Regions from separate parts of the Pseudomonas sp. WS 5071 genome, predicted to be linked through region 2. Evidence: riboswitches for the same ligand, from Rfam matches in the RefSeq annotation. Region 2 holds a riboswitch; each other region holds the start of a gene.
What was found. A riboswitch is a leader RNA that binds a small molecule or an ion and turns the genes downstream of it on or off. The one in region 2 is predicted to bind cobalamin.
Positions count from the first base shown of each region.

Region 1: it holds a riboswitch for cobalamin, as region 2 does, so the genes downstream of both, cobW (cobalamin biosynthesis protein CobW) here and cobO (cob(I)yrinic acid a,c-diamide adenosyltransferase) in region 2, are expected to answer to the same signal.
Region 3: it holds a riboswitch for cobalamin, as region 2 does, so the genes downstream of both, HBN61_RS10260 (CbtB domain-containing protein) here and cobO (cob(I)yrinic acid a,c-diamide adenosyltransferase) in region 2, are expected to answer to the same signal.

Region 1 covers NZ_JAAQWY010000041.1:22,076-28,629, reverse strand. Annotated here, with positions in the region: gene HBN61_RS20600 (magnesium chelatase ATPase subunit I) at 1-508, opposite strand, end outside; gene cobN (cobaltochelatase subunit CobN) at 522-4,292, opposite strand; gene cobW (cobalamin biosynthesis protein CobW) at 4,296-5,363, opposite strand; cobalamin riboswitch at 5,457-5,655, opposite strand; gene HBN61_RS20585 (amidase) at 5,700-6,554, opposite strand, start outside.
Region 2 covers NZ_JAAQWY010000032.1:34,594-41,147, reverse strand. Annotated here, with positions in the region: gene HBN61_RS18425 (C40 family peptidase) at 1-10, shown strand, start outside; gene HBN61_RS18420 (C40 family peptidase) at 154-693, shown strand; gene HBN61_RS18415 (PQQ-dependent sugar dehydrogenase) at 761-2,068, opposite strand; cobalamin riboswitch at 2,194-2,436, shown strand; gene cobO (cob(I)yrinic acid a,c-diamide adenosyltransferase) at 2,518-3,129, shown strand; gene HBN61_RS18405 (cobyrinic acid a,c-diamide synthase CobB) at 3,140-4,453, shown strand; gene bluB (5,6-dimethylbenzimidazole synthase) at 4,450-5,100, shown strand; gene cbiB (adenosylcobinamide-phosphate synthase CbiB) at 5,097-6,005, shown strand; gene cobD (threonine-phosphate decarboxylase CobD) at 5,998-6,554, shown strand, end outside.
Region 3 covers NZ_JAAQWY010000013.1:62,275-68,828, forward strand. Annotated here, with positions in the region: gene HBN61_RS10250 (response regulator) at 1-1,146, opposite strand, end outside; gene HBN61_RS10255 (response regulator) at 1,404-1,763, shown strand; cobalamin riboswitch at 1,799-2,013, shown strand; gene HBN61_RS10260 (CbtB domain-containing protein) at 2,109-2,297, shown strand; gene HBN61_RS10265 (CbtA family protein) at 2,309-3,010, shown strand; gene HBN61_RS10270 (cobalamin biosynthesis protein) at 3,007-3,420, shown strand; gene cobM (precorrin-4 C(11)-methyltransferase) at 3,496-4,242, shown strand; gene nfuA (Fe-S biogenesis protein NfuA) at 4,336-4,920, opposite strand; gene HBN61_RS10285 (fatty acid cis/trans isomerase) at 5,031-6,554, opposite strand, start outside.

The sequences.
Region 1 (6,554 bases), on a different contig from region 2:
TCATGGCGACGTTGAGACCGAAGCGGTCGAGCAATTGGGGCCGTAGCTCGCCTTCCTCGGGGTTCATGGTGCCAATCAGCACAAAACGTGACGGGTGACGATGGGAAATCCCGTCGCGCTCCACGACGTTGATACCGCTGGCGGCCACGTCCAGCAGCACGTCCACCAAATGGTCGGCCAGCAGGTTCACTTCATCGACATACAACACCCCGCCATCCGCTTTGGCCAGCACGCCCGGTGAAAACTGCGCCTTGCCCTGTCCCAGTGCCGCATCCAGATCGAGCGTGCCCACCAGTCGCTCTTCAGTGGCGCCCAGCGGCAAGGTGACGAATTGACCGCTGGCAAGCACATCCGCCAGCCCGCGAGCCAAGGTGGACTTGGCCATCCCGCGCGGGCCTTCAATCAACACCCCGCCGATTTTCGGGTCAATCGCCGTCAGGCACAGCGCCAGTTTCAAGTCCTCGGCGCCCACGACCGCAGACAGCGGGAAGTGCGGGGTATCAGTCATGTCAATGTCCACATCAGTCTTCTTCAATGTCCAGCAGCAGGTTTTCCAACGCGTCCCGGTACTCGCCCGGTTCACTCCACAGACCGCGTTGCTGGGCCTCCAGCAGACGCTCGGTCATGTCGCGCAGCGCATGAGGGTTGTGTTGCTGCACAAATTGCCGGGTGTCCGGGTCAAGCAAATAGGCATCGGCCAACAACGCATATTGATGGTCGTCGATCAGGTGCGTGGTGGCGTCGAACGCGAATAGGTTGTCCAGGGTCGCCGCCATTTCAAACGCGCCTTTATAGCCATGCCGTTTGACGCCCTCAATCCACTTCGGATTGGCCGCACGGGAACGGACCACCCGGTTCAGTTCTTCCTTGAGGGTGCGAATCTTCGGTAAATCCGGTTGGCTGTGATCGCCGTGGTAACTGGCGACTTGCCCGCCACTCAGGCTCTCCACGGCAGCGAGCATGCCCCCCTGGAACTGGTAATAGTCGTTGGAGTCGAGTAAATCGTGCTCGCGATTATCCTGGTTCTGTACCACCGCTTGCAGCTGGCTGAGGCGCTGGGCGAACGGGCCGCGGGCCGCGGTGCCCTCATCGGCGCCGCCATAGGCATAGCCGCCCCAGTTCAGATAGACCTCGGCCAGATCGTCACGGCTCTGCCACAAACGCCCGTCGATGGCGTTCTGCACACCGGCGCCATAGGCGCCGGGTTTGGCGCCAAACACCCGCCAGCCAGCCTGACGCGCCGCCAGTTCCGGGGCCAGCCCTTCGCGCTCCAACTGCGCGCGTTCCTGGCGCACTTTGGCCGCCAGCGGGTTCACGTCATCCGGCTCGTCCAGTGCTGCCACAGCCTGCACGGCCGCATCGAAGAGGCGAATAAGGTTAGCAAACGCATCGCGGAAGAACCCCGACACCCTCAGCGTGACATCCACCCGCGGCCGGTCGAGCAGGCTCACCGGCAGGATTTCAAAGTCGTCCACGCGCTGACTGCCAGTGGCCCACACCGGGCGCACGCCCATCAGCGCCATGGCTTGGGCGATATCGTCGCCACCGGTGCGCATGGTGGCCGTGCCCCAGACGGACAACCCCAGTTGTCGCAGATGATCACCGTGATCCTGCAAGTGGCGCTCAAGGATCAAATTGGCGGATTGGAAACCGATGCGCCACGCGGTGGTGGTCGGCAGGTTGCGCACGTCCACCGAGAAAAAATTGCGCCCTGTGGGCAGTACATCCAGCCGCCCGCGACTCGGTGCCCCACTGGGCCCGGCTGGCACGAAGCGACCCTGGAGCGCGTCGAGCATGCCCTGCATCTCGGCGGGGCCGCAGGCGTCGAGCCGGGGTGCAACCACCTGCAGCAAGGCGTCAAAAATGCTCCGCACCTCGGCCCATTGATCGTCGCAGGGCAGTGCCAATGTGCCTGCCAGCGCGTGTTCGATCAGCCCGGCGGCATACAGTTCAAGGCGCTCGCGGGTGTCGCCAGCGGTGCGCCACAGGGCATCGCTGACGGCCAACAATGGCGCCGGGCGTCGCGCGGTCCAGGGTTCGGCCAGCGCACAATCGAGCGGATCGAAACCCAGGCCGAACGCCTTGGACAGCGCCCGTAACACACTGGATTGCGCACCGCGCCCGTCGCCACGGGGTATGCGCAGCAGCGCCAGCAGCGTATCAATGCGTAAACGGCCCTCGGGCGACTCGCCAAAAATATGCAGCCCGTCGCGTATCTGCGACTCTTTCAGGTCACACAAGTACGTGTCCAGACGCGGCAGCCAGATGGCCGCATCGGCGTCGCTATCGAGCTTTTCGTCCAGCTCCAGTTCGCGGTCGATATGGGTTTCGCGCACCAGTTTGAGAATGTCGCGCTGTAACTCTCGCGCCCTGCGCGGGTCCAGCAACTGCGCTTCGTAATATTCATCCGCCAGCAGCTCGAGGTCGCGCAACGGACCATAGGTTTCGGCGCGGGTCAGCGGTGGCATGAGGTGGTCGATGATCACCGCCTGTGTGCGACGCTTAGCCTGTGCGCCTTCGCCCGGGTCATTCACGATGAATGGGTAAATATTGGGCAACGGGCCCAGCAAAGCGTCTGGCCAGCATTCATCTGACAACCCCACGCCTTTACCCGGCAACCACTCCAGATTGCCGTGTTTGCCCACGTGCACGACAGCATGCGCGCCATAGGTGTGCCGCAGCCAGAAGTAGAACGCCAGATAGCCATGGGGCGGCACCAGATCCGGGTCGTGATAAACAGCGCTGGCATCCACTTGATAGCCTCGGGCGGGCTGGATCCCAACAAAGGTCAGGCCAAAGCGCAGGCCTGCAATCATCAGTCGGCCGCCGCGAAACATCGGGTCATTTTCCGGTCGTCCCCAGCGCGCCAGCACGGCTTGTTGATTAGCGGGCGGCAGCGCCCTGAACTGCGCCGCGTATTCGTCCAGACCCAGGCTTTGGTGGCAGGGGCGCAGGTCGAGGCTTTCCAGGTCATTGCTGACGCCGCCGAGCAGCGCTTGAATCAACGCTGTGCCGGACTCGGGCAGTTCGCCTTCGAGTGGATAACCCTGTTGCTTCAAGGCCCGCAGGATATTCAACGCCGCGGCCGGGGTGTCCAGCCCTACCCCGTTGCCGATACGCCCGTCACGGGTCGGGTAATTGGCGAGGATCAACGCGATGCGCTTCTGCGGGTTGGGCACGCGGGCCAACTCAACCCAGCGTCGCGCCAGTTGCGCGACAAAGTCCATGCGCTCGGGCTGAGCGCGATAACACACCACATCTGACTGACTGCGCTCACTGCGCCAGGCCAGATCTTTAAAGCTGATGGGACGGCTGATGATGCGCCCGTCCAGCTCCGGCAACGCGATGTGCATGGCCAGGTCGCGCGGGCCAAGCCCTTGTTCACTGGCACGCCAGCCGGGTTCGTTGTCCTGGGCGCAAATTGCCTGAATCACCGGGATGTCGCGCCGGAACGGCCGCAGGTGCGGAGCCTCCGGACTGGACTGAGCGAAACCGGTGGTGTTGAGAATGACGGCGGCGTCGACCTCATCCAGCAGGTCTTGCACCACCGCCAGGCACCCCGGTTCCTTGAGGCTGGCCACGGCAAGGGGTAACGGATTGATCCCCGCTGCTTGCAGGCGTTGGCAAAACACATCCACAAAGCCGGTGTTGGCCGCTTGCAAATGCGAGCGATAAAACAGCAAGGCGGCCACGGGCAAGCCGGGCTGCCAATCTGCCTGCCAGTCGCTGAGCTGCGGGTTGGGGTGCACCGGGTGATAAATCGCAGTACGCGGCAGGGCCTGCGGCTCGCCCCACGGGTAAGCGCGCCCCAGCCATTGGCTAGCGAGGCAGTTGTAGAGTTGCAGTGCGTTATGCCGCCCGCCCTGACGCAAAAAATGCCAAAGGCGTTCAGCCTGTTCGGCGGGCACTGTGCTCAGCGCGCTGAGCTCAGGGTCCGGTCGGTCGTCGCCGGGCACCAGGATCAAGGTCACGCCGCGCTCGGCCAACTGCATCAACTGTTCGATGCCATAGCGCCAATAGCCAATCCCGCCATGCAACGACAGCAGGATGACCTTGGCGTGTTGCAGCACCTGATCGACATACAGGTCGACCGAGGCGTGATTCTGAACCTGCATCGGGTTGGCCAAGCGCAGGCTCGGGTAATCTTCAGGCAATTGCTGCGCCGCTTCGGCCAGCAATGCCAGGCTTGAGTCGCCGCTGCACAGGATTACCAGCTCGGCGGGGGTTTGCCCCAAGTCAGCAATGTTGTCGTCCGATACAAAGCCACCGGGCTGGGTCCTGAGCAAATGCATGGCTTATGCGCTCAGTGCTGTGCGCAGGGTGGATTCCAGCAGCGCGGCGTCCAGGTCCTGGCCAATCAGTACCAGCTTGGTGACGCGGTTCTCATCCGCCGCCCAGGCGCGGTCGAAGTGCTTGTCAAAGCGGGTGCCCACGCCCTGAATCAACAAGCGCATCGGCTTGCCCGGGATCGCGGCAAAACCCTTGACCCGCAGGATGCCGTGCCGGATCACCAACTGCGTCAGGGCATCCAGCAACACGCGCTCTTCGGCTTGGGGCAGTTCAATGGAAATGGAGTCGAATGCGTCGTGATCGTGGTCGTCGTGGTCATCGCCTTCATGGTGATGATCGTGATGGCTGTGGCGACTGTCGATGTGCGCTTCCGAGCTGTTACCCAGCCCCAGCAGCACGTCGAGCGGCAAACGGCCACTGCTGGCTTCGATCACTTTCACTGCAGGCGGCAGTTCTTCAGCGACTTCCAGACGCACCTTGGCCAGGTCTTCAGGGCTGATCAGGTCGGCTTTGTTGAGGATGACCAAGTCGGCGCTGGCCAATTGGTCGGCAAACAGCTCATGCAGCGGCGACTCGTGGTCCAGGTTCGGGTCGAGTTTGCGCTGGGCATCCACCTGATCCGGGAAGGCAGCAAAGGTACCCGCTGCCACGGCCGGGCTGTCGACCACGGTAATTACCGCATCGACTGTGCAGGCGCTGCGGATTTCGGGCCATTGAAACGCTTGGACCAGCGGCTTTGGTAGCGCCAGGCCGGAGGTTTCGATCAAGATGTGGTCGATGTCGCCGCGACGCGCCACCAGCTCGCGCATCACCGGGAAGAATTCTTCCTGAACGGTGCAGCACAGGCAGCCGTTGGCCAGTTCATACACGCGGCCGTTGGCTTCTTCTTCGGTACACCCGATGGAGCACTGTTTGAGGATTTCGCCATCAATGCCCAACTCGCCGAACTCGTTAACGATAACGGCAATGCGACGGCCCTGCGCGTTGTCCAGCATGTGACGCAGCAAGGTGGTTTTGCCCGAGCCGAGGAAGCCGGTGACGATGGTGACGGGTGTTTTGGCCAGTGTTTTCATCGGATGCCCTTTGGCAAAGCGGCGGGCATACGGGACGACGGCCGCACGCACTGCACGGCCGTATTCGCCACCGGATCACCCCGCCCGGTTGAAGTAAAAAACGCTCACGAGGCAGGTCTCCTGGCTGACGGCTGGCAGCAGCCGGTGGCTGCGCCTTTCCTTGCGCCTTCCCGCTCCAGGGAGCAGTGGCACTGCAAGGCAATTGACCGTTTACAGTTGCGGGGGCAGCCGCGGCTTACCGCGTTCCCTTCTTAGCTTCGCGACGCGAAGAACCTCGAACGCGCAAGGCTACGCAGTGCGTTGTAACAGGTCAATGTCAAGACGCGGGCCGGTGCATCAAAGGGTGGGCAATTTGGCCCACGGGTGCGCCTGTTCCAGCTGCGCACTCAGGCGCAGCAGCACATCCTCCCCGCCCATCGGGGCGGTCAGCATCATGCCAATGGGCATGCCAGTGCCACTCATGCCCACCGGCAGCGAGATGGCTGGCTGCCCGCTGACATTGGCCAGCACGGTAAACCCGGCACTGCCCATGGCGTTGTGGGCATAACTGTCCCAGGGCTGATCGAGGCTCAGCAACCCCAGCTCCGGTGTGACGTTAGCAGTGACCGGCGACAGGATCACGTCGCGCTGCCGGAACTGCTCCTCCATGTGGCCACCTATAGACTCGAACGACTGGCGGGCGCGGTACAACGCTTCGCCGGTCACTTTTTGCGCGTTGCCCAACACCACGTGCGTAATGCGCTCTAGATCTTCAGGTGTCGCACTGCGCCCCAGCGCCTGCTCGCGGTCGTGGACCAGGCTCAGCAGTGCGTCACCGATCACTGCGCCATGAGCCCCAAACAGTTGCCGTGGATCAACGTGCAAACGCACAGGCTCTACGTGGTGGCCCAATGCCGACAAGCGCTGAGCGGTTTCATCCAGTACCCGGGCGACGTCAGGGTCAAGTGGCGCACCGGTCAGCGAATCGGTTACCATACCGATTCGCAAGCGCCCCGGCGCGGCCTGCAACTCCTCGACGTAAGGCCGGGCCAGGGGTTTCGTCCAATACGGGCTACCGGCTTCATGGCCCTGCCCTGCGTCCAGAAACAACGCCATGTCCCGCACGTTGCGCGACACCACGTTGCCGACACTGGCGCCAAACCAGCCTTCGAACTTGCCCGGCCCGCTGGGCGTGCGATAACGCCCAGGCTT
Region 2 (6,554 bases):
CCGCAAGTAAAGTTAAAGCTTCACTTGAAGTTTGGCCTCTAAGGGCTAGAATTCAGTCGCATTGTTAAATTCCTGAGCCGCGAAGGTATTGCCTGTCGCGGTTTCAGGTTTCGCGGCCGAGTTGCCGTATCCAGAATCAGGAACGTTCTGTTTATGTCAATCATGGCCCGCTTCTCAGTTTTGACTCTAGCAGCCCTGCTCAGTGCTTGCGCCAGCAACCCACCGCCCGCCCCAGTGGCCAAAAAGCCGGTGGTATTTGCCAATCCCTCTGAAGATTTCTCGCCCATCGCCGCCGATGTGTTGTTCCGTGCGCTGGGTCTGGTGGGCACGCCTTATCGTTGGGGCGGCAACACCCCTGACTCGGGCTTTGATTGCAGTGGCCTTATCAAGTACGTCTACAACGACGCTGCCGGGATTTCGTTGCCGCGCTCGACCCGCGAGATGATCGTGATGAGTGCGCCGAATGTGGGTAAAGACAAGCTGCAAACCGGTGACTTGCTGTTTTTCGCTACCAGTGGCGGGACGCAAGTCAGTCATGCGGGAATTTACGTGGGAGAAGGGCGCTTCGTACACGCGCCAGCCACCGGCGGTACCGTCAAGCTCGACAGCCTGTCCAAAGCCTACTGGCAAAAAGCCTACCTGAATGCCAAGCGTGTACTGCCAACCGAGCAGCACCTGGCCCGCAACCCTTAAGCGGGCCTGTTATACAGAGAGAGGCTGTGATCACACAGCCTCTTTTTCTATTCCGGGCAGCAGTACCTTACTTCGCGGACACCCGCCAGATCTTGTTGCCGACATCATCTGCCACCAACAGATCTCCTTGCTTGTCGATCACTACGCCCACCGGACGGCCCATCGCTTTTTCATCGGCGGTGAGGAACCCGGTCAATACATCCATCGGCATCCCGGTCGGTTTGCCATCGGCAAACGGTACGAAAATGACTTTGTAACCGCTATGGGGTTTGCGATTCCATGAGCCGTGCTGGCCGACAAAAGCCCCTTCGGTGAAGTTCGGCAACTTGCTGCCGTCGGCAAAGCTCAACCCTAATGAAGCGGTGTGCGGGCCGAGTGCATAGTCAGGCGCTAGGGCTTTTGCTACTTGCTCAGGGTTTTGCGGATTCACCCTGGCATCGACGTGTTGACCGTAATAGCTGTAGGGCCAGCCATAAAAGCCACCGTCTTTGACAGACGTGATGTAGTCCGGCACCAGGTCGCTGCCAATCTCGTCGCGCTCATTGACTGCCGTCCAGAGTTTACCGGTCGACGGTTCCCAGCCCATGCCATTGGGGTTGCGCAAGCCGGACGCGAAAATGCGGTGGCTGCCGGTGGCGGGGTCCACTTCCCAGATCGCCGCGCGGCCTTCTTCCTTGTCCGTGCCGTTCTCGCCCACGTTGCTGTTAGAGCCAACGGTCACGTAGAGCTTCTTGCCATCGGGGCTGGCAATCACGTTTTTGGTCCAGTGGTGGTTCAGCGGGCCGCCTGGCAGGTCGACCACTTTGGTCGGCTGAGCGCTGATGCTGTCTTCACCGGCTTGGTACGGGAAGCGCAGCAGTTTGTCGGAGTCGGCCACGTACAGATCGTTGCCGACCAGGGCCATGCCAAATGGCGAGTTCAGGTTCTGCAAAAACACGCTGCGGGTTTCGGCGATGCCATCGTGATTGGCATCGCGTAACAGTGTGATCCGGTTCGCACTGGGCACGCCCGCGCCAGCTTTACCCATGACCTTTTCCATCACCCAGCCGCGAATCCCTTTACTGTCGTCCGGTTTGGGCGGGGCATTGGTTTCCGCCACCAGCACATCGCCGTTGGGCAGCACATACAGCCAGCGCGGGTGATCAAGGTCCTCGGCAAAGGCGCTGACCTGCAGGCCTTCGGCAGCAATCGGCTTGGCTCCCTGCGACCAACCCACGGCGGGGGCGATATTGACCGTCGGGATCAGCGTCTTGTTAGGTTCAGGCAGCTTGGGCGACGGGCCAGTGCCATCCGCCACTTGCAAAGTCGAACTCTCACCACAGGCGGCTAATCCTGCTGCAAGTACGATGACAACAGCGTGCTGGCGCTTGAGCATGTGAATCTCCATGAGTAGGGGTGTAAGTGATAGAGAAGCTTGGCGAGGCAAAGGTTCAGGGTAATGCCATTTTGCTGTGGGTATGTGCACTACCTTTAATTGACGCTCCCCCCCCAACCCTCTAACCTTCGCCGCTTGTTTCAGGTGCTCTGCAGCCATGGGCTGGCAGGGTGAAACAGGGAAGCCGGTGAGGGTTCAGGTGCAGTGCGCCGGGGCCACGATTCCGGCGCTGCCCCCGCAACGGTAAATGAGTCAACACCACGCTAAGTGCCACTGTGTCTGTTCACGGGAAGGCGCGCGGTCAGGGCTGCTTGTGTACAGGCGGCCCGCTCATGAGCCCGGAGACCGGCCTGACCCATCCAGCACCTCGCGGCGGGCGACGGTGTGTCGCTTTTGTTAAATCTCCCCCGCCTCCCGTTTGCTTTTTTCAGCCCCAACGGAGAGCTGCCATGAATGAATCCCCCGAACGCGACGAACGTCATCAGGCGCGCATGCTGCGCAAAAAAGCCGTCATGGACGAGCGCATTGCCAGCGCACCCAATGAGTGTGGTCTGCTGCTGGTGTTGACCGGCAACGGTAAAGGCAAGAGCAGCTCGGCCTTCGGCATGCTGGCCCGCGCCATGGGCCACGGCATGCAGTGTGGCGTGGTGCAGTTCATCAAGGGACGCAACAGCACCGGCGAAGAACTCTTCTTCCGTCGCTTCCCGGAGCAAGTGCGCTATCACGTGATGGGCGAGGGCTTTACCTGGGAGACGCAGGACCGTCAGCGCGACATCGCCGCTGCCGAGGCTGCGTGGGAAGTGTCCCGTGAAATGCTGCGTGATCCGTCCATCGGGCTGGTCGTGCTGGATGAGTTGAACATTGCGCTCAAACACGGCTATCTCGATCTGGAACAGGTGCTGACTGACCTGCAAGCCCGTCCGCCGATGCAGCACGTACTGGTCACCGGACGCTGTGCAAAACCTGAAATGATTGATCTGGCCGACACCGTGACGGAAATGAATGTGGTTAAACACGCTTTCCAGGCCGGCATCAAAGCCCAGAAAGGCATCGAACTGTGAGTGTTCAAGCATGAGAGAGTCGCGTCATTGCCCGGCGGTGTTGATCGCCGCGCCGGCTTCCGGTCAGGGCAAGACCACCGTTACCGCCGCTTTGGCCCGATTGCACCGCAATCAGGGGCGCAAGGTGCGGGTGTTTAAATGTGGCCCGGATTTCCTCGACCCGATGATTCTGGAGCGTGCCAGCGGTGCGCCGGTGTATCAGGTCGATTTGTGGATGGTGGGCGCGCAGGAAAGTCGACGTCTGCTGTGGGACGCCGCGGGTGAGGCAGACCTGATCCTGATTGAAGGGGTGATGGGGCTGTTTGATGGCACGCCGTCCAGCGCTGACCTGGCGCGTCACTTCGGGGTGCCGGTACTGGGCGTGATTGATGGCACCGCAATGGCTCAAACCTTCGGCGCCCTGGCGTTGGGGCTGGCGCGGTATCAGCCGGACCTGCCCTTTGCCGGTGTATTGGCCAATCGGGTGGGCACGGTGCGTCATGCGCAGTTGCTCGAAGGCAGTTTGACCGAAGGGTTGCGCTGGTATGGCGCGCTGTCCCGGGAAACCGGCATCGAATTGCCCAGTCGTCACTTGGGGCTGGTGCAGGCCAGCGAGTTGAATGACCTGGACGCACGCCTGGATGCGGCCGCCGACGCCCTCGCCAGCACCTGCGAGGTAGCGCTGCCACCCGCTGTTGAGTTCGCGGCGCCCGAGCCGGTAAAGGTCGAGCCATTGTTGGCGGGCGTCCGGATTGCCGTGGCGCGGGATGAAGCGTTCGCTTTTACATACGGCGCGAGCTTGGCTTTACTGCGCGACATGGGCGCTGAGCTGCTGTTCTTTTCGCCGATCCGCGACACGCAGCTTCCTGCGGCGCACAGCCTGTATTTGCCGGGAGGCTACCCGGAGTTGCATCACCTTGAGCTGTCGCGTAACCACGCGATGCTCGACGCGATTCGTGCTCACCACGCTGCAGGCAAGCCGTTACTGGCGGAGTGTGGCGGCATGCTCTACCTGCTCGATGCCTTGACGGATGTCGACGGCCAACGTGCTGAATTGGTGGGCGTGCTGACGGGGGAGGCAACCATGCAAAAGCGTCTCGCGGCACTGGCGTTGCAAGCTGTTGACATGCCCGAAGGCCTGCTGCGCGGTCATACCTATCACCACTCGCTGACCAGCACCGAGCTGCAACCCATTGCCCGCGGCCTAAGCCCTAACGGGGGGCGTGGCGCCGAAGCGGTGTATCGCGAAGGCCGTATGACGGCGTCTTATGTGCACTTTTACTTTCCCTCCAATCCCAAGGCCGTGGCTGCGCTGTTCGCGCCCTGTGCTGTGAAGGTGCCATGAGCGACAACGCATTCAGTTCCCAAGAGCGCGCAGCGGTGTATCGCGCCATCGCCGAGCGCCGCGATATGCGCCATTTCAGTGGGGGAACGGTCGCCCCCGAACTGCTGGCCCGCTTGCTCGAAGCGGCGCACCAAGCCCCCAGCGTGGGTTTGATGCAGCCGTGGCGGTTTATCCGCATCACCAACCGTGAACTGCGCGCCAAGGTTCAGGCGCTGGTGGAAGAGGAGCGTGTACGCACCGCACAAGCGCTGGGCGAGCGTTCTGATGAATTCATGACCCTTAAGGTCGAAGGCATCAACGACTGCGCCGAAGTGCTGGTTGCCGCATTAATGGACGATCGCGAGAAGCATATTTTCGGGCGCCGCACGTTGCCGGAGATGGACATGGCGTCGTTGTCCTGTGCCATTCAAAACCTGTGGCTGGCGGCCCGGGTTGAAGGGTTGGGCATGGGCTGGGTGTCGTTGTTCGAGCCGCAAGCACTGGCGGATCTGCTGGGCCTGCCTGCCGGCGCAAAACCGTTGGCGGTGTTGTGCCTGGGGCCGGTCGCGGCGTTTTATCCGGCGCCTATGCTGGTGCTGGAAGGGTGGGCGCAGGCGCGTCCTCTCAACGAATTGGTGTACGAGAACTATTGGGGGGTGAGCCCATGAGTGTGGCGTTGCTGTGCGTCGCCGGGGTGGCGTTGGACGCATTGCTGGGTGAGCCCAAACGCTGGCATCCGCTAGTTGCGTTCGGCCGTATGGCAGACCGCATCGAACAGCGTTTTAATTCCGGTGGACGTGGCTGGCGCAGTCACGGCGTGACCGCTTGGGTGTTGGCCGTGATCCCGTTGACGATTTTGGCCACGGCGTTGTCATGGCTGCCTTATATCGGTTGGCTGGTGGACATTCTGGCGCTGTATTGCGCGCTGGGCATGCGCAGCCTTGGCGAACACGTGCAACCTGTGGCTGAGGCGTTGCGCAGTCAGGATCTGGATCACGCCCGCACCCGTGTGGGTTATCTGGTCAGCCGCCAGACCAGCGAACTGGACTCGACCGAAGTGGCGCGGGCCGCCACCGAGTCGGTGCTGGAAAACGGCAGCGACGCGGTGTTTGCTGCGATTTTCTGGTTTGTCGTGGCGGGTGCTCCCGGCGTGGTGCTCTATCGTATGAGTAACACCCTCGATGCCATGTGGGGCTATCGCACTGAACGGTTCGAACGTTTTGGCTGGGCTGCTGCGCGCATCGACGATTTGCTTAACTACGTGCCTGCGCGTCTGGTCGCCCTGACCTACGCACTGCTGGGCAAAACTCGGCTCGCCATGCAGTGCTGGCGAACGCAGGCGCCGCACTGGGACAGCCCCAACGCGGGCCCGGTCATGGCGGCCGGTGCTGGCGCGCTGGGGGTCGCACTGGGTGGCCCGGCGATTTACCACGGTGAATTGCACGAGCGCCCGCAGTTGGGTGAAGGCCCGCCCGCCGACGCCGATTCCATCGGGCGCGGCTGGCAATTGGTGCAGCGTGGCGTGTGGCTGTGGCTGCTGATTCTGTGTGTCGGGAGTGAGTTTTATGCTTGAGCACGGTGGACGTTTGCGACAGGCAGCCCTGCAATACGGGATTGCCGAAGCTGACTGGCTGGACCTGTCCAGCGGTCTGGCGCCCTGGCCCTTCACAGTCCCTGTTATTCCCGAGCGGGCCTGGGCGCGCTTGCCCGAAACCGATGACGGTCTTGAACAGGCCGCGTGCAGCTATTACGGCGCCCCTGAAGTCTTGCCTGTGCCGGGTTCGCAATGTGCTATCCAGTTGCTGCCCCGTCTGCGTCGCAGTGGCAAGGTCGGCGTGCTGTCACCGTGTTATGCCGAGCATGCAGAGGCCTGGCGCCGCAACGGGCACATCGTGCGCGAAATCCTGGAGCAGGAAGTCGATTTTTATCTCGACACGCTGGACGTGCTGGTGGTGGTCAACCCCAATAATCCGACGGGCCTGAGCCTGTCACCCGAACGGTTGCTGGACTGGCATGCGCGCCTGGTACAGCGCGGCGGCTGGCTGGTGGTGGACGAAGCGTTCATGGACAACACCCCTGAGTTGAGCCTGGCGCCGCAGAGCCAGCGTACCGGCCTGATTGT
Region 3 (6,554 bases), on a different contig from region 2:
GTTGTCGGCAATCAACTCGAACAACTCGATGTCGCGCTCAGTCAACGGCCGCAAAAAGCCCAGCTCGATCACGCCATTGACCCGGTCATCGTCACTGGTAGGCACGACCAGCACGCTGCGTGGGCTGCCTTCGCCGAGCCCGGAACTGACCTTGAAGTAACCCTCGGGGACATTGTCCAGACGAATCAATTTATCTTGCTGCGCCGCCTGGCCCACAATCCCTTCGTCGTTGTGAATCAGTTGATCCTGCAACTCGTGCTCGCGGGAAAAACCATAACTGGCCACACGCTTGAGGCCGCCATGGTCTTCACGCACGTAAACTGCTGCGACCACTGAGCCCAAGTACTGAGCGCAGAATTGCAAAATGTTGCGACCCAGCATGTTAAGGGTCAGACGCCCCAACACCTGTTCTGCAAGCTCGGTCTGCCCGTTGCGCAGCCAGGCCTGCTGCTCAAGGCGTTGCGCACTCCTGACCTGCGCTTCGAGGGTATCGCTGTAGCTTTTTGACAGATTGACCAGGTCACGACGCCCGATATACGCCAGGAAGCCGCTCAGACCTAATACGAAAAGCAAGTACAGGCCGATGACCAGAAACGTTGTGCGGCTCACGGCATCATTGCGGTCGACACGCAGCTGTTGCTCCATGGCAATGAATTCGTCGAATTCCTTGCGCACCTGATCGGTCAGACGCTTGCCGCGCCCAGACTGCACTGCGCCCCGGTAATCACCATTACTGCGGCGCAGGTCTATCATCGCTTGAGCGTACTGACTCCAGTCATTTTGCAGCGCTTCAAGACGTTTGAGGCGGTCCACCTGCTGCGGGTTGTCGCTGACCAGCTCCTGCAAACCCCGCAGTTGTGCAAGGACTTGGGGCCTGGCGACTTCATACGGGTCCAGAAAATGCTCGTCGCCAGTAATCAGGTAGCCGCGCATGCCGGTTTCAAGGTCAACGGTGAGCTTGATCGCCTCGTTCGCGTTATTGATAACGCGATCGGTGTGCTGCAACCACTGTATGACCGATAGCAGATAGCTGATCATCACCACAAACAAGACGGCGCTGAGCACGCCGACACCCAAGGGCAAACCGACGTTGCGACTCAGGAGTTTGCGAAAGCTTTGCTCATCAACCGATGCAGGTGCATTCATTTTTCTGGCCCGTGAACAGTGTAAAAAACCGTAAGTTTGCCGGATTACCGAGCAAACAATCTATTTTCTTCCTCAAATAAGTACATATTCGTACAAAGAGCTGCACTGAAAAGCTACATACAGCTATCCTTGCACACCTTGTACGAAGGAGTTTTTCGTACAACGACGGGAACTTGTGCGCGGTTGCAGCTTACTGATAGTGCAAGCCGATGCTTTTTGGCCTTCACCCGCATTCACATTTTTTCGGGATACCCACTATGTCTGCAACACCCTCCACCATCCTCGTTGTTGAAGACGATGCCATTGTTCGCATGCTGATTGTGGATGTGCTGGAAGAACTCGAATTCAATGTACTGGAAGCTGATGGCAGTGAATGTGCACTGACCTATATAGGCGATGCGAAGCAAGTCATTGATCTGCTGATGACCGATGTCGGACTTCCGGGGATGGATGGCCGAGAACTGGCTAAACAGGCGCAGACATTACGCCCCTCATTGCCAATTCTGTTCGCCAGCGGCTATGCCGAGAGCATAGATACCGTGGGCAACACCTCGGTGATCGCCAAGCCCTTTTCGATCGATCAGTTGCGCGACAAGGTCAAGAGCCTTCTTGCCTGAGACGTGAATTGACGCGTCCACCGCTGTCATGCTCTCCTACACATCTTGTATCAGGTGCCCTTCACAGGGTGAAACGGGAAACCGGTGCGTCAGGCGTTCATCGCCTTGATCAGTCCGGTGCTGCCCCCGCAACGGTAAACAAGCGGAACATCGAAGCCACTGTGCTCATGCATGGGAAGGTGATGTTCGCAGGTTCAGATGACTTGAACCCCTTGTGAGCCCGGAGACCGGCCTGCTCATATCGAATAACAAACCCGCGGTGGGCGGGCGCTGTTAAAGCCTGCGAGCACCGTTCGCGGGGTTTTCTTGCGCTTTTTCGCCCGCTGCTCACCAGAGGGAAGCGCCATGTCAGTCAGCACCAGCCGTACACAATCCGCAGCCACCACCGCCACTCACAGCCAGCGTATCGTAGCGGCTGTCGGCGCAACCGTGCTTGGGGCGTTTCTCGTTTACTTCGCGGGCTTTTCCCATATTGACGCGGTGCACAATGCCGCACACGACACGCGTCACAGCGCTGCCTTCCCGTGCCATTGAGAGGCGAGCCCATGATGAAGCGCATCATTCAAACCGCCGGTTTTACCGGTTTGCTGGCTGCCCTGTTATTGACGCTGTTGCAAAGCTTTTGGGTGGCGCCACTGATCCTTGAAGCAGAAACCTTCGAGACGCCTGCTGCGGGTCACACGCATGAACACGCTGACTCCGCCCTGCCCGGCCACACCCATGCCGCTGAAGCCTGGGAACCCGAGGATGGCTGGCAGCGCCTGGTGTCGACCACCGGTGCCAATTTGGTGGTCGCCGTGGGATTCGCGTTGATGCTCGCAGGCCTCTACACACTGCGAACGCCGACCCGTACCTCTCAAGGGGTGCTGTGGGGGCTGGCTGGATATGCCACATTTTGTCTCGCCCCAACACTGGGACTGCCGCCGGAACTACCCGGCACGGCTGCGGCTGATTTGCTGCAACGCCAGATCTGGTGGGTCAGTACCGCCGCGTCGACAGCCGTTGCGATTGCACTCGTGGTATTTGGCAGGCACTGCGCGCTAAAAGTGCTAGGGGTGGTGATTCTGGTCATGCCTCATGTCATGGGCGCGCCACAGCCGCTGGTCCACGCCAGCCTGGCACCGCAAGCACTTGAAACGCAGTTCAAGGTGGCTTCGCAATTGACCAACGCTGCCTTTTGGCTGGCACTGGGGGTTATCAGCGCGTGGTGGTTCCGGCGCAAGACTGATGGCCAGTACGCTGCATGACGCCGCCGCCCACCCCGCAAACCCTCGTGGCCGGGCTGGGCTGTCGGCGCGGCTGCAGTGCTGAAGAACTGTTGACGCTCATGAATGAGTCTCTGAACCATGCCGGGATCGCGCTCAGTGCAATACGGGCCTTGGCCAGTATTGATTCAAAACGGGACGAGCCCGGCCTGATCCAGTTGGCGCAGCAGTTGAAACTGCCCTTCGAGGTATTCAGTGCACAGCAGCTTGCCGTGTTTGCCCCCCGGCTCAGTCACCAGTCACCGGTTTCGTACGCCCACACGGGCTGTTTCGGGGTGGCTGAAAGTGCTGCACTGGCCCTCTGCGAGCGAGTGACCGGTCAACGCGCGACGCTGCGGGTCACTCGCCAAACCTCTGATAACGCGACGTTTGCGTTAGCGACCGGGCTGTAATCAGGCGATACTCCACCGCCTCACTATGAGCGTTGTTCAAGCGGCGCTCTGTTTTGTATCGTTCAAGAGACTGCCATGACTGTTTATTTCATCGGGGCCGGCCCCGGCGATCCAGAGCTGATCACGGTCAAAGGCCAGCGCCTGATCCGCAGCTGTCCGGTGATCATTTATGCCGGTTCACTGGTGCCCGCCGCAGTGCTGGAAGGCCATCAGGCCGAACGGGTGATTAATAGCGCCCAGTTGCATCTGGAACAAATCATCGCGCACATCACCGCTGCCGACGCTCAAGGCCAGGACGTGGCCCGCGTGCATTCAGGCGACCCCAGCCTGTATGGCGCAATCGGCGAGCAAATCCGCTGCCTGCGGGCGCTGGGCATTGCGTTTGAAATCATCCCAGGGGTCACGGCGACCGCCGCCTGCGCCGCTCTGCTGGAAGCCGAACTGACGTTGCCAGACATCTCGCAGACGGTGATTCTGACCCGATACGCGGAAAAAACCGTGATGCCTGCAGGCGAAGAGCTGGCGAGTCTGGCCAGCCATAAAGCAACCATGGCCATTCACCTGGGGGTTAAAAACCTGGACAGCATCGTGGCCGAGCTGACCCCGCATTACGGCAGTGACTGCCCGATTGCGGTGATCCACCGTGCCAGTTGGCCTGATCAAGATGCAGTCACCGGCACCCTCGCTGACATTGTGCAGCGGGTTCAAGCCAAAGGGTTCAGGCGCACGGCATTGATTCTGGTCGGTCGTGTGCTGGCCAACGACAGCTTCAGCGAGTCTTCGCTTTACCGGGCTGGGCACGCGCACGTGTATCGCCCCTGACAGTCGCCCGCGTAAAACACAGGCATAAAAAAACGGTGCTCACGGGGCACCGTTTTTTATGCTGCTCGCAGCGAACACCTTGCGACTGTTAACTCAGTAGTAGGCGTTTTCTTTCTGCGAGTGATCGGTCACGTCACGCACACCCTTGAGCTCGGGAATACGCTCCAGCAACGTGCGTTCGATACCTTCGCGCAGCGTCACGTCGGCCTGGCCGCATCCCTGACAACCGCCGCCGAACTTGAGGACCGCAATACCGTCTTCAACCACTTCAATCAGGCTGACCTGACCGCCGTGACTGGCCAGGCCGGGATTGATCTCGGTTTGCAGGTAGTAATTGATGCGCTCGTTGATCGGGCTGTCAGCGTTGACCATGGGCACTTTGGCGTTGGGCGCCTTGATGGTCAGTTGGCCGCCCATGCGATCGGTCGCGTAGTCCACCACGGCGTCTTCAAGAAACGGCTCGCTGACCGAATCGATCCAGGCGGTGAAGCTTTTCAGGCCCAGGGCGGTATCTTCAGGTTTGACTTCGTCTGGCTTGCAATACGCAATGCAGGTTTCAGCGTATTGCGTACCCGGTTGGGTGATGAAGACGCGGATGCCGATACCCGTGGTGTTCTGCTTGGACAGCAGATCAGCCAGGTAATCGTGGGCGGCGTCGGTAATCGTTATGGCGCTCATGGAATCTCCTCGCAGACATGGGGCGCAGTTTACGCCAATCGGCGCGCCTGACAAAGTCCTAGTATTTTTGTCAGGAAAGCCACACCCCATGTGGGTGAAACAAATGACCCTTACAGGTTCTCGTAGCGGTTCATGTCCAGCACGCCGGCCTCTACCGGATCGGTTTCGTTGATGTATTCGCCGATGTCATGAAAGTACGCCCAAAATTGCGGATGACTGCGGCGAATCCCCCAGCGCTGGACGATGGCATCAAACGAGGCTTGATCCTGGCTTTTCTCCATCGCAACGACAAACGCCTCAACCTCACCGGCCGGGATGTTGAACATGAAGTTCGGATAACTGCTAAGCACACCCGGGTAGATCGTCAGCGTGTCCAGCCCAGGCTGCAGGCGATATTCCTCACCCAGCATAAACGCCACATTGGTGTGCGCGCGATTGCGCAACAGGCTGTACATCTCACGCGTGCCATCAGCACTTTCGATGCGCAGCATACTGGCTTCGGGCAGTCGATTGATAACGGGCAACCCGGCTGCGGGGCGCGACGTCAGGCGGCTGAGCGATTGCTCCGCATACTGGAAGGCCTGAGCAATGTTGGGCCGCGAACAGTAGGCTCCCGAACAACGGTTAATCGGGTCAGGCCGTGCGTTGAGGGTTCCGGTGCGCTCAATCAGCTTGAGGGCAAAATCGCGTTTCGGGTCTGCCGGGTCGAGCTTCATGCCCGTCGCAGTGCCGGTGTCGATCTTCCGATAATCCATCCACATCTTGAGCTTGCCACTGTTCTGATACCAGTCGCCCAAAATGGCCGCACGCGAATCAGCTGGCATCAGACGCAGGAAGTTAACCTCGGCGCCGTTACGGATCAGGTCAAAGTACAGGCGCGTCTGCGCCTGGTGCGAGACGTTACCGAACACATCAAAGTTGACCGCCAGTTGATAGTAGGTGCGTTCCAGTAGCGGGTAGTCGAAAAGCCACAAGGTCTGCGGGACTTCACCGATCAACCCTTTGCTGACACTGGCACTGTCGAAGTGACGGAAGATGGTCAGCAGCGCGTTGTCATTTCCTGCCCACAAGGTCGACCAGCTTGGCGGCGGCATTTCAGCGTATGCACTTTGGCGCAACTCTTCATACTCATTACGTTTGTCGCGGTAGTTGTGCCACAGCGAGATGATGCTGCCCACGTCGTCGATCTGACCTGGCATCGCCAGCAACGGCGTGGCTTTGCCGCGGTAAACGGCGTCAGTCACGTAGCGATCACGGGCAGGTTCCTGGAACACGGCCCAGAAGTTGTCGCGAATCACGTCCGTGGCAATCTGGCCGCGGCAGACAGGCCCGCGAATAAAGGTGCGCACAAAGTATTCGGCGTTATCCAGCATGAACTGGTAACGGGCGACGGCAGGGATGGCTTCAAAGGTCTCGAACGGGTTGGCACGCCCTCGTGGCCCATACCCCGGTAGCTTGGCCGCATGCCAGTCACCGCTGTAAAACAGTTGTTTGACCCGCTCCAGCTTGCGCTGCCCCATAGGATAGGTGATGTGTGTTTTGTGAACGATCACCCCCTGGACCGGCATGATCCGGTAATAAAAGGTGGTGCCCGGGTCGTCGTTGGGGCGCCGCGTAGCGATCAGGTCAATCGG